Rhodospirillum rubrum ATCC 11170: one gene and its partner. The protein of the gene in region 1 interacts with the protein of each later gene in a pairwise test. Links are inferred from orthologs where the notes say so. Each region holds a gene or a part of one and is shown on either strand. Other genes may lie near its edges.

Region 1 (4,760 bases):
TGGACATTGAGCAAGGCCGGCGCCAGCGGCATCACCGCGCGCACCGCCCCGGCCACCGTATTGGGGATGTCATGGAACTTGAGATCAAGGAACAGCGGCAGGGCGCCGGCCCTGCACACCTCCTTGACGCCCTTGTGCCCATTGCGGGCGAAAAACTCGAGTCCAAGCTTGATGCCGCCGACCTCGTCATGGAGGCGGGCGGCAAGGGTGGTCGCATCGCCGACAACGGTGGTGTCGATCGCGACGAAAACCGGATTTTGCGTCATCTGTGCCATGGGCATGCCTTACACGAAAACCCCACGTCCGAAAAGGCCGGGGAGAGACTTGTCTTGAAGCTTTCTTTCTCGGCGGACGGGCAAGGGCGACCGGGGGCCCGCGGCTTACTTCCCCGGGGTTGGGCTGGGCAGTTCCACGGTGAACATCGCGCCGACGATCTTTCCCTCGCCATCGCGGCGATTCTCGGCGCGGATGGTGCCGCGATGGGTTTCAACGATCTGCTGGGAAATCGACAGCCCCAGGCCGGAATGGGTGCCGAATTTCTCCTCGCGCGGCCGCTCGGAATAGAAGCGCTTGAAGATATCGGCCTCCTTGCCCGGCGGAATGCCCGGGCCGTCATCGGCCACGGTGATCACCACCTTGCCCTTGGTTCGCCAAGCGCGCAGCGTGATGGTGCCACCGGGCGGGCTGAAGGACACCGCGTTGCCGATCAGATTGCGGAAGACCTGGACCAGGCGGCCTTCCAGACCTTCGATGCCCAGCGCGTCGCCGGCATCGCCCATCACCTTGATCGTCACCCCGCGCTGTTCGGCCTCGGCGGCGTGAACCTCGGCCAGCATTTCCAGCATCGGCCGGATCTCGACCGATTCCATCTCGGCCCGCGACAGCTCGGCATCCAGGCGCGAGGCGTCGGAGATATCGGTGATCAGCCGGTTTAGGCGCTGAACGTCATCGACGATCACCGCCATCAGGCGTTTTTGCTGATTGGGATCATCGATGCGGGCGACGGTTTCAACGGCGCTGCGCAACGAGGTCAGCGGATTCTTGATCTCATGGGCGACATCGGCGGCGAAGCGTTCGATCGCGTCCATGCGCGCCCACAGCACCTCGGTCATCTCGCGCAGGGCGGCCGACAGGTCGCCCAGTTCGTCGCGGCGGTTGGAGAAATCGGGGATCGCCTCGTGGCGACCGGCCTTGCCGTGGCGAACGCGATCGGCGGCGCCGGCCAGCCGCAGCAGCGGCCGCACGATGGTGCCGGCGATATAGAACGACAGCAAGATGGTCAGGGCCAGGGTGAAGGCGAAGATCTCGATCACCCCCAGGCGCATCTCGAACAGGGTTTCGTCGATCTCCTCGGCGCCCCGGCTGACCATGACGGCGCCAACCACCTGCTTGTAATATTGCACCGGCACGGCGACCGACAGCACCCGGTCGCGGGTTGGCCGCACCCGCATGAAAAAGCCGCTTTCCCCCTCGGTCAGGGCGCGCAGAACTTCGGGATAGTCCTCGGCCGACTGATTGGGCCGCTCGATATAGGGCTGAAGCTTCGCCAGATCGCTCGAAGGATGGATGATCGCGTCATAGAACCGCCGCAACAGCCCGACTCCGTTGTCGGGAAGCACGGGCGGCGGCAGATCCATCACCTGGACCATGCCGCCATAGCCGACCAGCCGGCGGCTATCGGCGACCAGGGTGCCCGAGGTGTCGAACAGCCGAGCCCGCACCTCGGCGAGATTGGCCAGTCGGCGCACCATCTGGCGCGACATTTCCGGATTGATGCCGTGGGTGGCGCGCACCACCGGGCCTTCGACGCTGACCTCCAGATTGATCGCCCCCTCGCCGATGGCCGCGGCGATCAGATCGGCCTCGGTGCGCATCGCCTGGAAGGTGCTGGCGGTCAGGGCGTCTTCATAGGTGTCAAGATAAAGGAAGCCGCCCGCCAGCAGGATCGGGGCGATCAGATTGACCGCCAGGATCCGCCGCGACAAGGGCGAGCGTAAAAGTCCGCGCGGCCGCCGATGCCGGCGCCGCTTGGGCTCCTGGGTGGAATCGGGCCTGTCGCCCGGATCGGCACGCATTCCCCTGCTTCCACCCCTTAACGCTTAAGCTCCGGCCTTGACGGTGATCGGGTCGCGGTAGCGATAGCCGACGCCATAAAGGGTTTCGATCTCCGAGAACTCGCGATCGACCTCGCGGAACTTCTTGCGCAGTCGTTTGATATGGCTGTCGATGGTGCGGTCATCGACATAGATGTTTTCCCCATAGGCCGCGTCGATCAGCTGGTCGCGGCTTTTGACATGGCCGGGGCGTTGCGCCAGGGCCTGGATGATCAGGAATTCGGTCACCGTCAGATCGACCGGCCGTTCAAGCCAAGTGCAGAGGTGGCGATCGGGATCAAGGGTCAGATCGCCGCGCACCAAAGCCGCCGCCGACAGCTCTGGCCCCCCCGGCGAGGCTTTCTGCAGATCGAGCCGGCGCAAGATGGCGCGGATGCGCTCGATCAGCAAGCGTTGGGAAAACGGCTTCTTGATATAGTCGTCGGCGCCCATGCGCAGACCGAGAAGCTCGTCGACCTCGTCATCCTTCGAAGTCAGGAAGATCACCGGCATGGCGGTGCGCTCGCGCAGCTTCTGAAGCAGTTCCATGCCATCCATGCGCGGCATCTTGATATCGAGGACGGCCAGATCGACCGGTTCGATACTCAGCCCGCGCAAAGCCTCCGCCCCGTCCGTATAGGTCACCACCCGAAATCCTTCGGCTTCGAGCGTCATCGACACGGAGGTCAGGATATTGCGGTCGTCATCCACCAAGGCGATGCTGTGGGTCACGGGTGTCCTCTCCTCTAGCTGCCACCGGACGGGGACGGGAACGCGGTCGCCATCATAGCAGCGACCGCGAAACGGTCCCGTCCCTTTCTTCACCTGACGCCGGTTTGTGGCAAAAGTAGCGGTGGGCGGATGCCTAGATCATTTGGCGGCGGCGCCGTCGCCGTGGCCGGGCATCGTCATGCCGGGCATCGCCCCATGGTCGGGCTTGGGGGCAGCCCCGCCCATCGCCCCGGCGCCCTTGACCGTCACGTCGATCGTCGCCTTGCCCGCCTTCTCGAAGGTCAGGGTCAGGGGGAAGCTCTGTCCCTCGCTCAGCGGCGCCTTGAGGCCGATCAACATCACATGGAAGCTGCCCGGGCGCAGGGCGACGCTGCCCTTGGCCGGCAGATCGATGGCGTCGACCTGGCGCATCCTCATCACGGTGCCATCCATGATGTGGGTGTGAAGCTCGACGGTTTCCGAGACATCGGCCGAGGCCGAGAGCAAACGATCGGCATCGCCCGTATTGGTCAGGGTCAGGAAGGCGCCGCCGACCTTGGCCGCGCCGGGGGTGGCGCGCGCCCAGGCGTCGGAAACGGTGATCGTTCCGGCGGTGGCTTCGGCGCGGGCGCCATCGTCATTGGCCAAGGCGGGCGCCGGGGCGAGGGGCAGGGCGAAGGCCCCGCCCAGGCAAAGAACGGCGCAGGCGGACAGCAGGGACCGGCGAACGGACATGGTCGCGTACTCCAAAAGAGCGATAAACGAAGAGAAAGCGGGATCGGCGGGGCGCCAAGCGGGGGCCGGGGGGCCGGCTCAGGCGCGCGGGTTCCCCGCCGGTGGTCCCCGGGGCCAGGGCCGCGGCCGCTGATGGGCCGCCCGCCGGCCAAGGACCGGCAAGGCCATTTGGGGAGGGGCCGGTTGGGCGCAAGGACGCGGCGCCGCTAAATCCGCGGGCGGGGTGCCGACCAATCCCAGGGCCGAACAGACCGGACAGGTCTGCGGGTCGCCATCGGCTGTCGCGCGACCCCAAGGACCCTCTTCACGGGGAGCGCCCGGAACGAGGCCGAGGGCGCCGCTGCACACCACCAGGGGCTGACCGCCCGGTCCCCTGGGCAAGCTTATCCCTTGCCCCAGCGGCACCATGATCTGGACGCAAAGCGCCAGCACCATCATCCGCAGCCCAAAGGCGGCCGGGCCGGATGTCGCCAAACGGAAGGGGGGGCGAAGGCGCCGTCGGATCACCAGAAAGTCCCGTCTGTTCAACCGGAAGGAAGCCGATCACCCAGACTAAGCGATTTCCCGGGAACGGCAATCCGCTTTGACCCCGAAAGCAGACGGCTCGAAACAAAATTACAAAAACCGTTACAACCGGGGACACCCCCTCGGGTTACCCTACCAACCAGCCGCGTGCAGGCCTATAGTGGATCGCCTTATGAAAGATCTCGCGTTGATAAAGCCGTCCAACACCGATCGTCGCGCCGTCAGGGTGATGGCGCGTGCCGCCCGGAAAGCCACCCTGGCGACGACGATGGCGGGGACGGGCCATCCTTATGCGTCGCTGGTTACCGTTGCCACGGACCATGCCGGCTCGCCGCTTCTTCTGCTCTCCACCCTGGCCGAGCACACCCGGGGGCTGCTGGCCGATTCGCGCGCCGCGCTGTTCCTTGAGGATGGCGAGGGGGAGAGCGATCCCCAAGCCAACCCCCAGGAGGCTGCGCGCGTTACGCTGCTCGGCCGGGTCGAGCGTCATGACGACGCCCTGGACCTGGGGCGTTTCCTGGCCCGCCACCCCAAGGCGGCGCGCTATGCCTCGTTTGGTGATTTTGGCCTCTATCGCCTGACCATCGAGCGCGCCCAGTACGTGGCCGGTTTTGGCCGGGCGCTGTGGATCGACGAGGGGCTGACGGTTCCGGTTTCGGCCGCCGCCGCGTTGCGCGCCGAGTCGCCAGCCCTGAT
Region 2 (4,667 bases), 3.5 Mb from region 1 along the record:
CGGGGCGATCATCCCCGATCCCTTGGCGATGCCGCTCAGGGTCACGCTCACGCCGTCGATGGTGGCGGTGCGGGTGGCGCCCTTGGGGTAGGTGTCGGTGGTGCTGATCGCCGTCGCCGCGTCGAACCAACTGGCCGTGCCCAGGCTGGGGGCGATGGCATCGATCAAGGTGGTGATCTTGGCGTCGTCCAGGGGCACGCCGATGGTACCGGTCGAGGCGATGAACACCTCCTCGGGCGGGCAGCTCAAAGCCATGGCGGCGCTGGCGATGGTGCGTTCGACGCTGGCGATGCCGCGACTGCCGGTGAAGGCATTGGCGTTGCCGGAATTGACCACCAGCCCCCGGGCCGCGCCGCCGCCGGCGGCCAAGGCCCGGCGGCACCAGTCAACGGGGGCCGAGCGGGTCTTGGAGCGGGTGAAAACGCCAGCCCCGGTGCTGCCCGCGGCCAGCCGCACGACCAGCAGGTCGGGGCGGCCCTGATAGCGCAGGCCGGTGTTATGGGTGGCGAGATCAACCCCGGCGATGGCCGGCAGGGCCGGGAAGGCGGCGGGGGCGAGGGGCGAAACGGCGTGGGTCATGGACGAAGCGAAGCTCCACGAAAAACGATCAGGGCAGGGAAGGGGTGACGATCATAGAGCAAATCCCCGGCGATCTGGAACAGATTGCGACGACGACGCCCTCCCCGGGCGGGGATCCCAAAGCGGTCCGCGTCACGCCGCGCCGGGACGGGGCGGGGGAAAACAAAGCGGGGGGCGCCTTGCGGCACCCCCCGGGATGTCAGGCGGGCGGGAAGCGCCAAAGGCGCCCCCGGCGGCCGATCAGGGCTTGGCCGCCGGGGCGGCGTCCTTGGCTCCGGCCTTTTCCTGTTCGGCGCGCTGCTTCTCGGCGGCGGCCTTGGCCTCTTCCAGGGTGGTCTTGCCGTCGGCGGCGAACAGCTTCACCTTGGCGCTTTCCTTAAGACCGGCGACATTCTTCTCGACGGCGGCATTGGCCAGTTCGTCGCGGATGTGGCTTTCCATTTCCTCGACCGGCGGGAAGGTGGTGTCGCGCACTTCCTCGATCTTGATCACATGCCAGCCGAATTCGGTCTTGGTCGGGGCCTTGGAGACCTCGCCGACCTTCATGGCGAAGGCGGCTTCGGCGAAGGGGGCGACCATGCGGTCCTTGGTGAAGAAGCCAAGATCGCCGCCGGTCTGGGCCGAGGGGCCGGTCGACAGTTCGCTGGCCAGCTTGGTGAAATCCGCGCCACCTTCGATCTTCTTGATGGCGTCCTTGGCCGCATCCTCGGTTTCAAGCAGGATGTGGCGGGCGTGGACTTCCTTCTCGGGCTTGAACTCGGCCTTCATTTCGTTATAGCGGGCCTTGACGGCGGCGTCGGTCACGTCTTCATCGACGACCTTCTGCATATAGGCCCCGGCGATCAGCCGATCGAGCAGGCGGTCGAGGCGATGCTTGACCTCGGGGTCGTTGGCCAGGCCGGCCTTGCGCCCGGCTTCGGTCACCAGCTCGGCTTCGACAACCGAATTCAGAAGCTGCTCATAGACCATCGCCAAAGGCAGGCCACCCAACTGGGGCTGGCTCGCCTGAAGCTCGGCGAAACGCTCCTGCACGGCGGACAGATGAACGTCCGCGCCATTGACCACGGCCACCACCGGGTCCGGGTCCGCCGCCAGGGCGGGACCGGCAAACAATGGGAGGGCAAGAACGCCGGCCAGGGCCAGACGGCGCGCGCGGGGTGACATCATTCGAGCTGTTCCTTGTCTTAAGCGTTTCTGCGCCGTCCGACCGGCAGGATGGTTGGACGCGCCACAAGGCGCCCCGCTGCCGGTTCCGCGACCACGCGCAAGATCACCACAACCATAGGCCGGACTCAAGGGCGGCACTGGGTCGAAGCCGTGTTATTTCCATGGCAAAACTATGCTTGCTTGGCCAGCCACGGCGGCACCGATTCCAAAGCGGTCATTTCGGCGACGCTGGGGCGGCGGCGGACTACGGCGAAGCGATCCCCCGACACCATCACCTCGGGCACCAGCGGCCGGCCGTTGTAGGTGGACGACATCGAGGCGCCATAGGCGCCGGCGGTGGCGAAGGCCACCAGATCCCCCGCGGCGATCGGCGGCAGCGGGCGCTGGCGGGCGAAGATATCGCCCGATTCGCAGATCGGCCCGACCACATCGACCGGGGTCAGCACGGCGTTCTCGGCGGCGGCCGTGACTGGCAGGATATCGTGGAAGGCGTCATACATCGCCGGACGGATCAGGTCGTTGAAGCCGGCATCGAGGATCAGGAAGGTCCGCGTTTCGCCCTGTTTGCGATAGACGACGCGGGAGACCAGCATCCCGGCGTTGCCGGCGATCAGCCGCCCGGGTTCGGCCACCAGATGCACGCCCAGGTCGCCGAAGATGCGGCGGGCGAGGGCGGCGTACTCGGCCGGCGGCGGGCTTGCCGGATCGTCGCGGTGATAGGGGATGCCCAAGCCGCCGCCAAGATCGACACGCTCGAGGGCGATGCCGTCGGCGCGCAGGGCCAGCACCAGCTCGCGCAGGCGCTCAAAAGCGCGGCGGAAGGGATCAAGATCGAGGATCTGCGAGCCGATATGGACGGCGACCCCCTTGACGGCGATGCCGGGCAGGCCGGCGGCCTTGGCGAAGATGGCGGGGGCGACGGTCCAGTCGATGCCGAATTTGTTTTCCTTGCGCCCGGTGGCGATCTTGTCGTGGGTGGCGGCGGCGACATCGGGATTGATGCGCAGGGCGACCGGCGCGGTCTTGCCCAGGGCCTGGGCGACCTCGGACAGCGCCTCGAGCTCGGGCTCGGATTCGACGTTGATCTGGAAGATGCCGGCCTCAAGCGCGGCGGCCATTTCGGCCTTGGTTTTGGCGACCCCGGAAAAGACGATGCGCCCGGCCGGGACGCCCGCCGCCAGGGCGTGTTCCATCTCGCCCTGGCTGACCACGTCGGCGCCGGCGCCCAGGCCGGCAAGCAGGGCGAGCACCGCCTTGTTGCCATTGGTCTTGGTGGCGAAGCACAGGGTTATCGGCTGGCCGGCGAAGGCGTCCGAGAACACCCGGAAATGGCGTTCGAGCGTGGCGGCCGAATACACATAGAAGGGCGTGCCGACGGCCTCGGCGATGGCGGCGAGGGCGACATCCTCGGCGTGGAGTTGGCCGTTGCGGTAAGAGAAATAATCCATCTCTGCGGAGTCTTCCCTAAAGGGGCTGATAGCCGTCGGGGTAGGCCACGCCGGTGCTGGCGGGGGCGCGCGCCGGAGAGGCCGCGCGGGCGGGGGCGGGGGCGGGGGCGGTCGGCTGGCTCGCCGCGCCGTCGGTGGCGCGCAGAACGGCGCCGCTGGGCGCGGTCTGCACCTGACCGGGGGCGATCTCGACGCGCTGACGGACGATCACCTCGGTCTGGGCCGGCGCCTGTTGGGCGCGCTGGGCGCGGGCCAAGTCCCGCTCCTCGGCCGAGGCCGGATAGGTCGGGTTGTACAGATCGGCCGGCTCGTAAGGGTAACGGGTGGCCACGCCGTCGGGATGGGGCTTGTTGGGCGCGATCTTGCCGCAGCCCGCCAGCAGCACAACGCCGACGGCGATCACCAGCAGGGCGCGGCCGGTCATCGCGGCGGCGCCTTGGCGGCGTAGCGGGCGCGCGCCGCGGCGCAGGCGGCGCGGACGTTGTCGGGCGCGGTGCCGCCGAAGCTGGTGCGGCTGCGCACCGACCAATCCACCGACAGAACCTTGATCGCCTCGTCGGTCAGGCGCGGTTCGATGGTTCGCATCTCGGCGAGGCTGAGGTCTTCCAGGCCCACGCCCTTTTTCTCGGCCATCTTGACCAGGGCGCCCGAGACCTCGTGGGCATGGCGGAAGGGGGTGCCGAGGGCGCGGACCAGCCAGTCGGCGAGATCGGTGGCGGTGGTGAAGCCCTGACCGGCGGCGGTGCGCAGGCGATCGACCTTGGGGGTGATGGTTTCCATCATGCCGGTCATCGCCGCGATGCACAGTTCCAGGGTATCGGCGGCCTCGAACACCGGCTCCTTGTCGTCTTGCATGTCCTTGGAATAGGCCAGCGGCAGCCCCTTCATGACGATCAGCAGGCTGGCGAGATCGCCGATCACCCGGCCGGCCTTGGCGCGCACCAGTTCGGCGGCGTCGGGGTTGCGCTTTTGCGGCATGATCGAACTGCCCGTCGAATAGGCGTCGGGCAGGCGGACGAAGCCGAACTGGGCGCTGGTCCAGATCACCAGTTCCTCGGCCAGTCGCGACAGATGGATGCTGGCGATGCTGGCGGCGGCCAGGAATTCCAGGGCGAAATCGCGGTCCGATACGCCATCGAGCGAATTGGCGCAGGGACGGTCGAAGCCGAGGATTTGGGCGGTCATCGCCCGGTCGATGGGGAAGGAGGTGCCGGCCAGGGCGGCCGAGCCCAGCGGGCTTTCGTTGAGGCGGACGCGGGCATCGTGGAAGCGGCCCCGGTCGCGGCCGATCATTTCCACATAGGCCAGCAGATGGTGGCCGAAGGTCACCGGCTGGGCGGCCTGCAGATGGGTGAAGCCGGGCATCACCGTATCGGCGTGTTCCTCGGCCCGGGTGATCAGCACGTCTTGCAGGCGGGCAAGGGCGCCCTCGACGCCGTCGATGGCGTCGCGCACCCACAGGCGGAAGTCGGT

Evidence for each region. The genes of interacting proteins can lie anywhere in the genome.
Region 2: the proteins of RRU_RS17685 (region 1) and lysA interact in binary tests that used the Escherichia coli proteins (3 or more experiments, as listed by UniProt). The link is inferred for Rhodospirillum rubrum ATCC 11170 from one-to-one orthologs.

Annotation. Positions count from the first base shown.
Region 1 is NC_007643.1:3,937,339-3,942,098, reverse strand. Bases 963-3,885 are described here. They hold RRU_RS17685 (response regulator transcription factor), read right to left. Parts: upstream 2,826-3,885; coding sequence 2,100-2,825; downstream 963-2,099. Other genes in these bases: RRU_RS17680 (copper chaperone PCu(A)C), read right to left, coding at 2,964-3,539; RRU_RS17690 (stimulus-sensing domain-containing protein), read right to left, coding at 963-2,075. Outside these bases: pyrF (orotidine-5'-phosphate decarboxylase), read right to left, coding at 1-281; more of RRU_RS17690, read right to left, coding at 381-962; RRU_RS17675 (HugZ family protein), read left to right, coding at 4,252-4,760. UniProt on the Escherichia coli protein: Response regulator member of the two-component regulatory system CpxA/CpxR which responds to envelope stress response by activating expression of downstream genes including cpxP, degP, dsbA and ppiA.
Region 2 is NC_007643.1:470,394-475,060, forward strand. Bases 1,056-3,885 are described here. They hold lysA (diaminopimelate decarboxylase), read right to left. Parts: upstream 3,195-3,885; coding sequence 1,917-3,194; downstream 1,056-1,916. Other genes in these bases: RRU_RS02085 (peptidylprolyl isomerase), read right to left, coding at 1,056-1,746; RRU_RS02095 (hypothetical protein), read right to left, coding at 3,211-3,618; argH (argininosuccinate lyase), read right to left, coding at 3,615-3,885. Outside these bases: bifunctional glutamate N-acetyltransferase/amino-acid acetyltransferase ArgJ, read right to left, coding at 1-579; more of RRU_RS02085, read right to left, coding at 820-1,055; more of argH, read right to left, coding at 3,886-4,667. UniProt on the Escherichia coli protein: Specifically catalyzes the decarboxylation of meso-diaminopimelate (meso-DAP) to L-lysine. Is not active against the DD- or LL-isomers of diaminopimelate.